3 regions of the Pseudomonas fortuita genome follow, and region 2 is predicted to be linked to each of the others. Evidence: riboswitches for the same ligand, from Rfam matches in the RefSeq annotation. Region 2 holds a riboswitch; each other region holds the start of a gene.
What was found. A riboswitch is a leader RNA that binds a small molecule or an ion and turns the genes downstream of it on or off. The one in region 2 is predicted to bind cobalamin.
Positions count from the first base shown of each region.

Region 1 (3,265 bases), 740 kb from region 2:
GACGACAACTCGGGCAACACCGCCAGCTTCAAGCTCAATTCACGCTATGAACTGAGCGAAACCGTGGCAATCCGCGGCACTTTGGGCAGCGGTTTCCGTGCCCCGTCGCTGACCCAGAGCGGCTATACGGTCAGCGACAACCGCACCGCGCTGGACGCTGACGGCAATGTGGTGCCGGCCTTGCGCCGCACCGTGGCGCCTGGCAGTGCCGCGGCGCTGGCATTCGGCGGCGACAAGCTCGACCCGGAGAAATCGCGCAACGCCGGCCTGGGCCTGACCTGGCAACCGGCGCGCCGTACCAGTGTCACCCTGGACACCTACCTGATCGACATCGACGACCGCATCCTGTTGACCGAAAACCTCTACGACCGGCAGAACGGTGCCGGTGCCATTGGCGATATGCTCCAAGCACTGGGCCTGGCACGCACCACCTGGATCAACTACTACACCAATGCCTTCGACACCCGTACCCGCGGCCTCGACCTGGTAGGTGACCACACCAGCGAATTCGGTGCCTGGGGCGATGTGCGCTGGACCTTGGGCTTCAACTGGAACAAGACCACTGTGCGCGGCAGCCGGGGCACGCCCGCAGCGCTGGCGGCAGCCGGTATCGAGGTGGTCGGCCATGGCCGCGAAGGTGACCTGGTGGCGGCCTCGCCGAAAACCAAATGGGTACTGGGCAGTCAGTGGTTGCTGGGTAGCTTCACCGGCACCTTGCAGACCACCCGCTACGGCAAGGTCGAGACCTGGCAGCAGAATCAGGCCCAGGACCGCACCTTCGGCGCCAAGTGGATTACCGACCTGGACCTGTCGTACCTGCTGTTCGACAGCTTGACCGTCAGCCTGGGCGGCACCAACATCTTCAATGTACGGCCCGACAAGAACGGCGTGTACAACGCCAACGGCAACCAGGCGGCCTACGGCAACCCGCCGTTTCATCCAGGTGGCGGGTACTGGTACACCAAGCTGGCGTATGACTTCTGAAAACATCCTTTGGGTTTAGCGCGGACCTCAGTGGGAGCGGGCAAGCCCGCGAATCAGGCAGATGCGGTGGATGGCACCGGCTTTGCCGGTGTTCGCGGGCGAGCCCGCGCCCACAATGATTGGGCAAACTTTCACCCTGAGCACGGCAGTCACTCGCACACATGGCAATTGACGCAAACCCCGCCCCATGCTCTCCTTATGCCTCACGTTCAGGTGCCCCCCAGGGGGTGAAACGGGAAACCGGTGCGTCGCAGGCCCTCCATCAGGGCCGGACAAGCCCGGTGCTGCCCCCGCAACGGTAAGCGAGTGAAGCGTCTGTGCCACTGTGCCTTATAGTCCGGCATGGGAAGGTGACGCTTTTCAGGAGCCCTGCTCCTCCTCGCAAGCCCGGAGACCGGCCTGGCGTTCATGAACACCCCGCGGTGGGCGGGCGCTGTTGCATTCCCCTGGGCGGCCACGCATCAGGGATGCCGCGCTTGCCCGTTGCCCACAAAAAGCAGAGGAACGCGTCATGCCCGTCACCAGCGCCAAGCCACACAGCCTTGCCACCCCCGTCACCCTCAGCCAGCGCATCGTCATTGCCGTTGGCGCAAGCCTGCTGGGCCTGTGCCTGGTGTACTTCGCCGGTTTTTCGCACATCGAGGCCGTGCACAACGCCGCTCACGACACCCGCCACAGCGCCGCCTTCCCCTGCCACTGAGTACGCCTGATGATCACGCGCATTGCCCGTACCGCGGGCTTCAGTGGGCTGCTTGCGGCCCTGCTGCTGACCCTGCTGCAAAGCTTCTGGGTCGCCCCGCTGATTCTTGAGGCGGAAACCTACGAATCCTCGGCCCCGGCCGCACACCACGAACATGGCGGCGAAGTGGCCGCCCATGAGCACAGCGCCGACGCCTGGTCGCCGGAAGACGGCTGGCAGCGGGTGCTGTCCACCACCGGTGGCAACCTGGTGGTTGCGGTCGGCTTCGCCCTGATCCTCGCCGCCCTCTACAGCCTGCGCGAACCGCAGCGTGCCGGCACCGGTGTGCTGTGGGGCCTGGCCGGTTTCGCCGTGTTCTGTCTGGCGCCAACGTTGGGGCTGCCACCGGAACTGCCCGGCACCGCTGCCGCCGACCTGGGGCAACGCCAGGCCTGGTGGATTGGCACGGCCAGCGCCACCGCCCTTGGCCTGGCCTTGCTGGTGTTCGCCCGGCACTGGCTGTTGAAGGCGCTGGGCGCCGTGTTGTTGATAATCCCCCATGTGATCGGCGCGCCACAGCCCGACGTGCATGAAAGCCTGGCCCCCGCAGCACTGGAGACTCAGTTCAAGATGGCCTCCTGGCTGACCAACGCTGCATTCTGGGTGGCCTTGGGCCTGCTCAGTGCATGGCTGTTCCGCCGTTCCAGCCAGGCCTGATGCCGGCCTTCTACGCCGGCTTCGGCTGCCGCCGAGGTTGCCCGGTGGATACATTGCAAACCCTGCTGCACCAAGCCTTGGCTAGCCAGGGCCTGGTGCTTGCCGACCTGCGCGGCATTGCCAGCATCAGCCTCAAGGCCGACGAACCCGGCTTGCAGCAACTGGCCGAACGCCTTGGCTTGCCCTTGGTGCTGTACCATAGCGCACAACTGCAAGCCTTTGAGCCGCTGCTCAGCCACCGCTCTGCCACAGCCCATGCCCACAGCGGCTGCTGGGGCGTGGCCGAGAGCGCGGCACTGGCGTTGGCCAGCCAGCGGCCCGGCTGCACCGCCGGGTTACTGCTGACCCGCCAGGTACTGGGCCCGGCGACCCTGGCCCTGGCCTGCTGAACATTTCGCTCCTCTTTCCTGCAAGGACTTTCCATGACGGTGTACTTCATCGGTGCCGGCCCCGGCGACCCTGAACTGATCACGGTCAAAGGCCAACGGCTGATTCGCCAGTGCCCAGTGATCATCTATGCCGGCTCACTGGTACCTGCTGCCGTGCTCGAAGGCCACAAGGCCCAGATCGTGATCAACAGTGCCGAGCTGCACCTGGAACAGATCATCGCCGCCATGCGCAGCGCGCACGAACAAGGCCAGGACGTGGCCCGTGTACACAGCGGCGACCCCAGCCTGTACGGCGCCATCGGTGAACAGATCCGCCACCTGCAGGCGCTGGGCATCGATTACCAGATCATCCCCGGGGTCACCGCCACGGCGGCCAGCGCGGCGCTACTTGGCTGCGAACTGACCCTGCCACAGGTGGCGCAGACGGTGATACTCACTCGCTATGGCGACAGTTCACCCATGCCACCTGGGGAGCAACTGGGCGACCTGGCGCGCC
Region 1 is NZ_CP114035.2:2,968,349-2,971,613, reverse strand. It holds gene OZ911_RS13660 (TonB-dependent receptor plug domain-containing protein) at 1-984, shown strand, start outside; cobalamin riboswitch at 1,179-1,401, shown strand; gene OZ911_RS13655 (CbtB domain-containing protein) at 1,496-1,684, shown strand; gene OZ911_RS13650 (CbtA family protein) at 1,694-2,380, shown strand; gene OZ911_RS13645 (cobalamin biosynthesis protein) at 2,380-2,769, shown strand; gene cobM (precorrin-4 C(11)-methyltransferase) at 2,803-3,265, shown strand, end outside.
Region 1: linked by a shared signal. The riboswitch ahead of OZ911_RS13655 (CbtB domain-containing protein) and the one ahead of OZ911_RS10260 (ABC transporter substrate-binding protein) in region 2 are both predicted to bind cobalamin.

Region 2 (3,265 bases):
GATAACGTTTCACATGACATTAATTCCTATCAGCGACCCTCCATGACAAGCGCCAGCGCCACGCCCTCCTTGATCACCCAGCGCCTGCAAAGCATCGATGCCCTGCGCGGCCTGGTGATCCTGTTCATGCTTCTGGACCACGTCCGCGAAACGTTCTTCCTGCACCGACAGGTCAGCGACCCGATGACCATCGACGCTACAGAGCCGTCGCTGTTCTTCAGCCGGACCCTGGCCCACCTGTGCGCGCCAGTGTTTGTCCTGCTAACCGGGCTGTCGGCCTGGCTGTACGGCGAAAAGCACCAAGGCCGCGGCGATGTCTCGGCGTTTCTGTTCAAGCGCGGGTTGTTCCTGGTGGTGCTGGAATTCACCCTGGTCAACTTCGCCTGGACATTTCAGTTGCCCCCCAGCGTCATCTACCTGCAAGTCATCTGGGCCATCGGTGTCAGCATGATCGCCCTGTCGCTGCTGGTATGGCTGCCACGTGCTGCCCTGCTCGCCCTGGGCGCAGCCATCGTTGCCGGCCACAACCTTCTCGACGGCCTGCACTTTGGCGTGGAGTCAGCCCTGCACGTGCCATGGGCAATCCTGCACGACCGGGGCTGGCTTGAGTTTTCCGAAAACCTGCGCCTGCGCACGTCTTACCCGGTGCTGCCATGGATCGGCGTCATCGCGCTGGGTTATGGCCTGGGCCCCTGGTTTGCCCGGGGCAGTGCGGCTGGCCAACGCCAGCAGCGCCTGCTGCTGGCGGGTTTGATCGCGTTGCTGGGCTTTGTCGCGTTGCGCATGTTCAACGGCTACGGCGAGGCGCCGTGGAGCGGTTACCCCACCTTCACACAAACCGTGATGAGCTTCTTCAACATCACCAAGTACCCGCCTTCACTGCTGTTCCTGGCCTTGACCCTGGGCTGCGGCCTGCTGTTGCTGCGCGCCTTCGAGCGCGCCGGCCAGGCCCGCTGGGTCAGCGCGCTGGCAGTGTTTGGCGCAGCACCGATGTTTTTCTACCTGTTGCACCTGTACGTGCTGAAGCTGTTGTACCTGGCCTGCGTGGCGCTGTTCGGCCTCAACCATGGCGACTATTTCGGCTTCGACGGCATCGCGGCGGTGTGGCTGGGTGCAGTGGTGCTGGCGGTTTCGCTGTACCTGCCGGTGCGCGGGTTCGCTCGCCTGAAAGCGCGCCGCCGCGACATCACCTGGCTGAAGTACTTCTGAAAAGCGTTTTCACCCGGCGGCACGATGGTCTACCATGCGGGCCGCCGGTTTCCACCACGGAATTAATAGGGAATCCCAGGCCCGCCAATACGGGCCAAACGGAACTGCCCCCGCAACTGTAGGTGCCGAGCCTGCTCCATTGATGCCACTGGGCCACAACCCGGGAAGGCCGGAGCCGGGCCATGACGCACCAGTCAGGAGACCTGCCGGCCTACATTTACCAACCGGCGGGGTGTCCGGGATTGGCCATCAGTGTTGCCCCTGCCCTCGGCGGGGGCTCGGCGATGCCTGTCCGTGCGTTCCTCACCCGAACTGTCCGATAGGAGATCGCCCAGCATGCTGCCCCGTTTCGCCACCCTGCTCGCCGGCCTCGGCCTCACTGGCCTGGCCCAGGCCGCCGCCACCCACTACCCGCTCACGGTCGAGAACTGCGGCAAACCGCAGACCTTCGCCCAGGCCCCGCAGCGCGCCGTCACCATCGGCCAGGCCGGCACCGAGATACTCTACGCACTCGGGCTTGGCGACAAACTGGCGGGCACTTCGCTGTGGTTCAACAACGTGCTGCCCGAGTACCAGGCGCAGAACGACAAGGTGCCGCGCCTGGCCGACAATGACCCCAGCTTCGAGGCCGTGGTCGGCAAGCGCCCGCAGCTGGTGACCGTGCAGTTCGAATGGATGGTCGGCGCCCAGGGTGTGGTCGGCACCCGCGAGCAGTTCGATGAGCTGAAGATCCCCACCTACCTGCTGCCGTCGGACTGCGAAGGCAAAGACAACCTGGTCGGCGCCGACGGCACCCGCCTGCAGGCGTTTCAGGTAAACAGCATCTACAAGAGCGTCAGCCAGCTGGCCGAGATCTTTGATGTGCAGGACCGCGGCACTGCGTTGAACGCCGAGCTGAAAGGCCGCCTGGACAGCGCCAAGGCACAACTGGCCGGCAAGGACCTGTCTGCCACCTCGGCACTGTTCTGGTTCTCCAGCGCCGACCTCGACATCGACCCTTACGTGGCGGGCCGTCAAGGGGTCGCGGACTTCATGCTACGCACGTTGGGCGTTCGCAACGTGGTCGAATCCACCGAGGAGTGGCCGACCGTAGGCTGGGAAACCCTGGCCAAGGCCAACCCCACCTGGCTGATCATCGCCCGCATGGACCGCCGCCGCTTCCCCGCCGACGACTACCAGAAGAAGCTGGAGTTTCTGCGCAACGACCCGGTAACCCGCAACATGGACGCGGTGAAACACGATCGCATCATCGTCCTCGACGCCGACGCCATGCAGGCCGGCATCCGCCTGTTCCGTGGCCTGCAGACGCTGTCCGCCGCCTTTGCCAGCGGTAAAGCACCCCAGTGATGAGCCGCCTGCTACCTTGTATCGCCGTTGCCCTGGCGGCACTGCTGACTGCCTTGCTGGCCGGCACCGCCATTGGTGAGACCAACCTGTCGCCCAGCGTGGTCGGCCAGGTGCTGGCCAACCAGCTGTGGCAGGCCGGCTACCCGGTTGACCCGATCGACGCCGGCATCGTCTGGAACTACCGCCTGACCCGCACCCTGGTCGCGGCAGCCTGCGGTGCCGGCCTGGCCACCTGCGGTGTGGTTCTGCAGGCGCTGTTGCGCAACCCGCTGGCCGAGCCGTACCTGCTGGGGTTGTCGGCCGGCGCCTCGACCGGTGCAGTGCTGGTCGGCCTGCTGGGCCTGGGTAGCCTGACGCTGAGCATGTCCGGGGGCGCCTTCATGGGGGCGCTGGCTGCGTTCGCCCTGGTGCTGGTACTGGCCCGCGCGGCCGGCCCTGGCAGCAACAACGCGCAGGTGATCCTCGCCGGTATCGCCGGCTCGCAACTGTTCACCGCTCTCACCGCCTTTCTCATCACCAAGTCGGCCACCGCCGAACAGGCACGCGGCATCCTGTTCTGGCTGTTGGGCAATCTCAGCGGCGTGCGCTGGCCATCGGTGTGGCTGGCCGTACCGGTGGCGCTGTTTGGCCTGGTAGTGTGCCTGTGGCACCGCCGCGCACTGGATGCCTTCACCTTCGGCGCCGATTCGGCTGCATCGCTGGGCATCCC
Region 2 is NZ_CP114035.2:2,230,288-2,233,552, reverse strand. It holds gene OZ911_RS10265 (acetyltransferase domain-containing protein) at 43-1,209, shown strand; cobalamin riboswitch at 1,238-1,434, shown strand; gene OZ911_RS10260 (ABC transporter substrate-binding protein) at 1,546-2,556, shown strand; gene OZ911_RS10255 (FecCD family ABC transporter permease) at 2,556-3,265, shown strand, end outside.

Region 3 (3,265 bases), 920 kb from region 2:
ATTGACTGCTGTCCACAAGACGTTGCTGTGTGGCTCCCAGGCCAGGCCGTTGGGGTTGCGCAGGCCGGTGGCGAACAGCCGGTGCTTGCCGCTTGCGGGGTCCACTTCCCAGATAGCGGCGCGGCCTTGCTCCTTCTGCATACCGTTTTCCCCGATGTTGCTGTTCGAGCCAACCGTCACATAAAGCTTCTTGCCATCGGGGCTTGCGATCACATTCTTGGTCCAGTGATGGTTCAGCGGCCCGCCGGGCAGCGCGGTCACCGGGTGGCCTTTATCGGTTATCTGCATGGCGCCCGGTTCATAGTGAAAGCGCAGCAGCCTGTCGGTGTCGGCCACGTACAAGTCCTTGCCCACCAGGGTCATGCCGAAGGGTGAGTTGAGCCCTTCGATGAAAGGGGTGCGAGTTTCTGCCACCCCGTCATGGTCGGCATCGCGCAGCAGGGTTATACGGTTGGCGCTGGGTACGGTCGCGCCGGCGCGTTTCATCGCCTTGTCCATGGCCCAGCCGCGAATGCCCTTGCCATCTTCGGGCTTGGGTGGCGCGTTGGTCTCTGCCACCAGTACATCGCCGTTGGGCAGCAAGTAGAGCCAGCGCGGGTGGTCGAGGCCGCTGGCGAAGGCTTTGACCTGGGTGCCTGGTGCCGGGGTCGGCTTGCTGCCCTTTGGCCAGCCCACTGCAGGGGCGATATTTACGGTGGGGATCAGTGTTGTGACGGGGGTGGGGAGGCGGGGGTTTGGCCCGCTGCCGTCGTTTACGCTCAACAGGGCTGTTTCGCCGCAGCCTGCCAGGCTGGCTGCGATTAACCAAGGCATCAGGCATTTCATGTGCGGCGTCCTCTAAAGAAGCCTGTTGAATTGAGAGGCCGGCTGGGTTCGGCAGGTTCCCCTTGGTTTGCTTGCTCTTGCTCTTGCTCTTGCTCTTGCTTTTGCTTTGGCTTCTAAGCGCGCGGTAGCTCAGGCAACGCAGATTGCGACTTCAGGAGGCCGAGCGCAGGGCTTGCGGAGGGAGGTGACGGGCATGGATGCCCGTCAAGCGCTGGGCCCCAGGATGGGGCCTGCAGCGCGGTCCTCCCGGGAGCAAGCCCGGAGCGAGGGGACCCCGGAGCGCAGCGTAGGGGCCGGATGATGGGAGCCAGCGTTTTTTGGTTACTTTTTGTCGCGTTTGACAAAAAGTGACCCGCCGTAAGGGCGGAAAGGTGATTTGGCGCCACCTTTGAAAATGAATGTTGACTCATTGTTGATGCTCACACCTGAACGCGAACAGCGAACAGCGAACAGCGAACAGCAAGACCGAACAGCGAAACAGTGCTGGTTTTTAGCTCGCGCATAGGCCATTTGCGATAGCGACACTAACTCACCTTTTCGCCCTTACGGCGAGTCACTTTTTGTCAGACGCGACAAAAAGTAACCAAAAAACGCTGCGCTCCCATCATCCGGCCCCTACGCTGCGCTCCGGGGTTCCCTCACTCCGGCCTCGCTCCCGGGAGGACCGCGCTGCAGGCCCCATCCTGGGGCCCAGCGCTTGACGGGCATCCATGCCCGTCACCTCCCTCCGCAAGGCCTGCGTTCGGCCTCCTGAAGTCGCGAAGATCAAGATCAAGATCAAGATCAAGAGCAAGAGCAAGAGCAAGAGCAAGAGCAAGAGCAAGATCAAGATCAAGATCAAAAGCTTACGTTGCTGCAGCAACCACTTCGATTGACGCTCCCGGTGCAACCCTCTAACCTTCGCGGCGTGTTTCAGGTGCCCTGCCAGCCCCGACTGGGCAGGGTGAAACTGGGAAGCCGGTGGGCGCCAGCATGGCGCGATTCCGGCGCTGCCCCCGCAACGGTAGGTGAGTAGAAGGCCGCGCAGGGCCACTGGATGCCAGCATCCGGGAAGGCGCGCAGGTTTGGGCCAAGGCCCGCTCACAAGCCCGGAGACCGGCCTGAAACTGTCAACGGCATCACGGAGGGTGATGCGCGGTGCACCGTGGCGCCCTGCCATGGCCCCTGCGCGCTCTCCGTCTGCCTGCCTATTCCCTGTCGCCACGCGTGCCGTGGTGCCAGCCTGCGGAGAACCCTGATGAGCGAAGCCACCGAACGCGACGAACGTCACCTGGCGCGCATGCAGCGCAAGAAGGCGGTCATCGACGAACGCATCGCCAATTCCCCCAACGAATGCGGCTTGCTGCTGGTGCTGACCGGCAATGGCAAAGGCAAGAGCAGCTCTGCCTTCGGCATGCTCGCCCGCGCCCTGGGCCATGGCATGCAGTGTGGAGTGGTGCAGTTCATCAAAGGCCGTAATAGCACCGGCGAAGAGCTGTTTTTCCGCCGCTTCCCCGAGCAGGTTCGCTATCACGTGATGGGTGAGGGCTTTACCTGGGAAACCCAGGACCGCCAGCGTGACATCGCTGCCGCCGAAGCCGCCTGGGCGGTGTCGCGGCAGTTGCTGCAGGATCCAAGTGTGCAGTTCGTAGTGCTGGATGAGCTGAATATCGCCCTCAAGCATGGCTACCTCGACCTGGACCAGGTCCTGTCCGACATCCAGGGCCGTCCGCCCATGCAGCACGTGATCGTGACTGGCCGCGCTGCAAAGCCCGAGATGATCGAATTGGCCGATACCGTGACCGAGATGGGCATGCTCAAGCACGCCTTCCAGGCCGGTATCCGTGCACAGAAGGGCGTCGAGCTGTGAGTCAATCGCGCCACTGCCCCGCGGTGTTGATCGCGGCACCGGCCTCTGGCCAGGGCAAGACCACCGTCACTGCTGCTTTGGCCCGCCTGCACCGCAACCTCGGGCGCAAGGTGAGGGTGTTCAAGTGTGGCCCCGACTTTCTGGACCCGATGATTCTCGAGCGGGCCAGTGGCGCGCCGGTGTACCAGCTGGATTTGTGGATGATCGGAGCCGAGGAAAGCCGCCGCCTGCTGTGGGAAGCTGCCGGCGAGGCCGACCTGATCCTGATCGAAGGGGTCATGGGATTGTTCGACGGCACCCCGTCCAGTGCCGACCTGGCGCGCCACTTCGGCGTGCCAGTGCTGGCTGTGATCGACGGTACGGCCATGGCCCAGACCTTCGGCGCCCTGGCCCTGGGCCTGGCGCGTTACCAGGCCGACCTGCCGTTCGCCGGCGTACTGGCCAACCGCGTGGGCAGCCTGCGCCACGCGCAGCTGCTCGAAGGTAGCCTGACCGAGGGCCTGCGCTGGTATGGCGGCTTGTCCCGTGAGCGCGGCATTGAATTGCCCAGCCGTCATCTTGGGCTGGTTCAGGCCAGCGAGCTGAACGACC
Region 3 is NZ_CP114035.2:1,306,352-1,309,616, forward strand. It holds gene OZ911_RS05960 (PQQ-dependent sugar dehydrogenase) at 1-825, opposite strand, end outside; gene OZ911_RS05965 (hypothetical protein) at 1,536-1,700, shown strand; cobalamin riboswitch at 1,723-1,943, shown strand; gene cobO (cob(I)yrinic acid a,c-diamide adenosyltransferase) at 2,063-2,674, shown strand; gene OZ911_RS05975 (cobyrinic acid a,c-diamide synthase CobB) at 2,671-3,265, shown strand, end outside.
Region 3: linked by a shared signal. The riboswitch ahead of cobO (cob(I)yrinic acid a,c-diamide adenosyltransferase) and the one ahead of OZ911_RS10260 (ABC transporter substrate-binding protein) in region 2 are both predicted to bind cobalamin.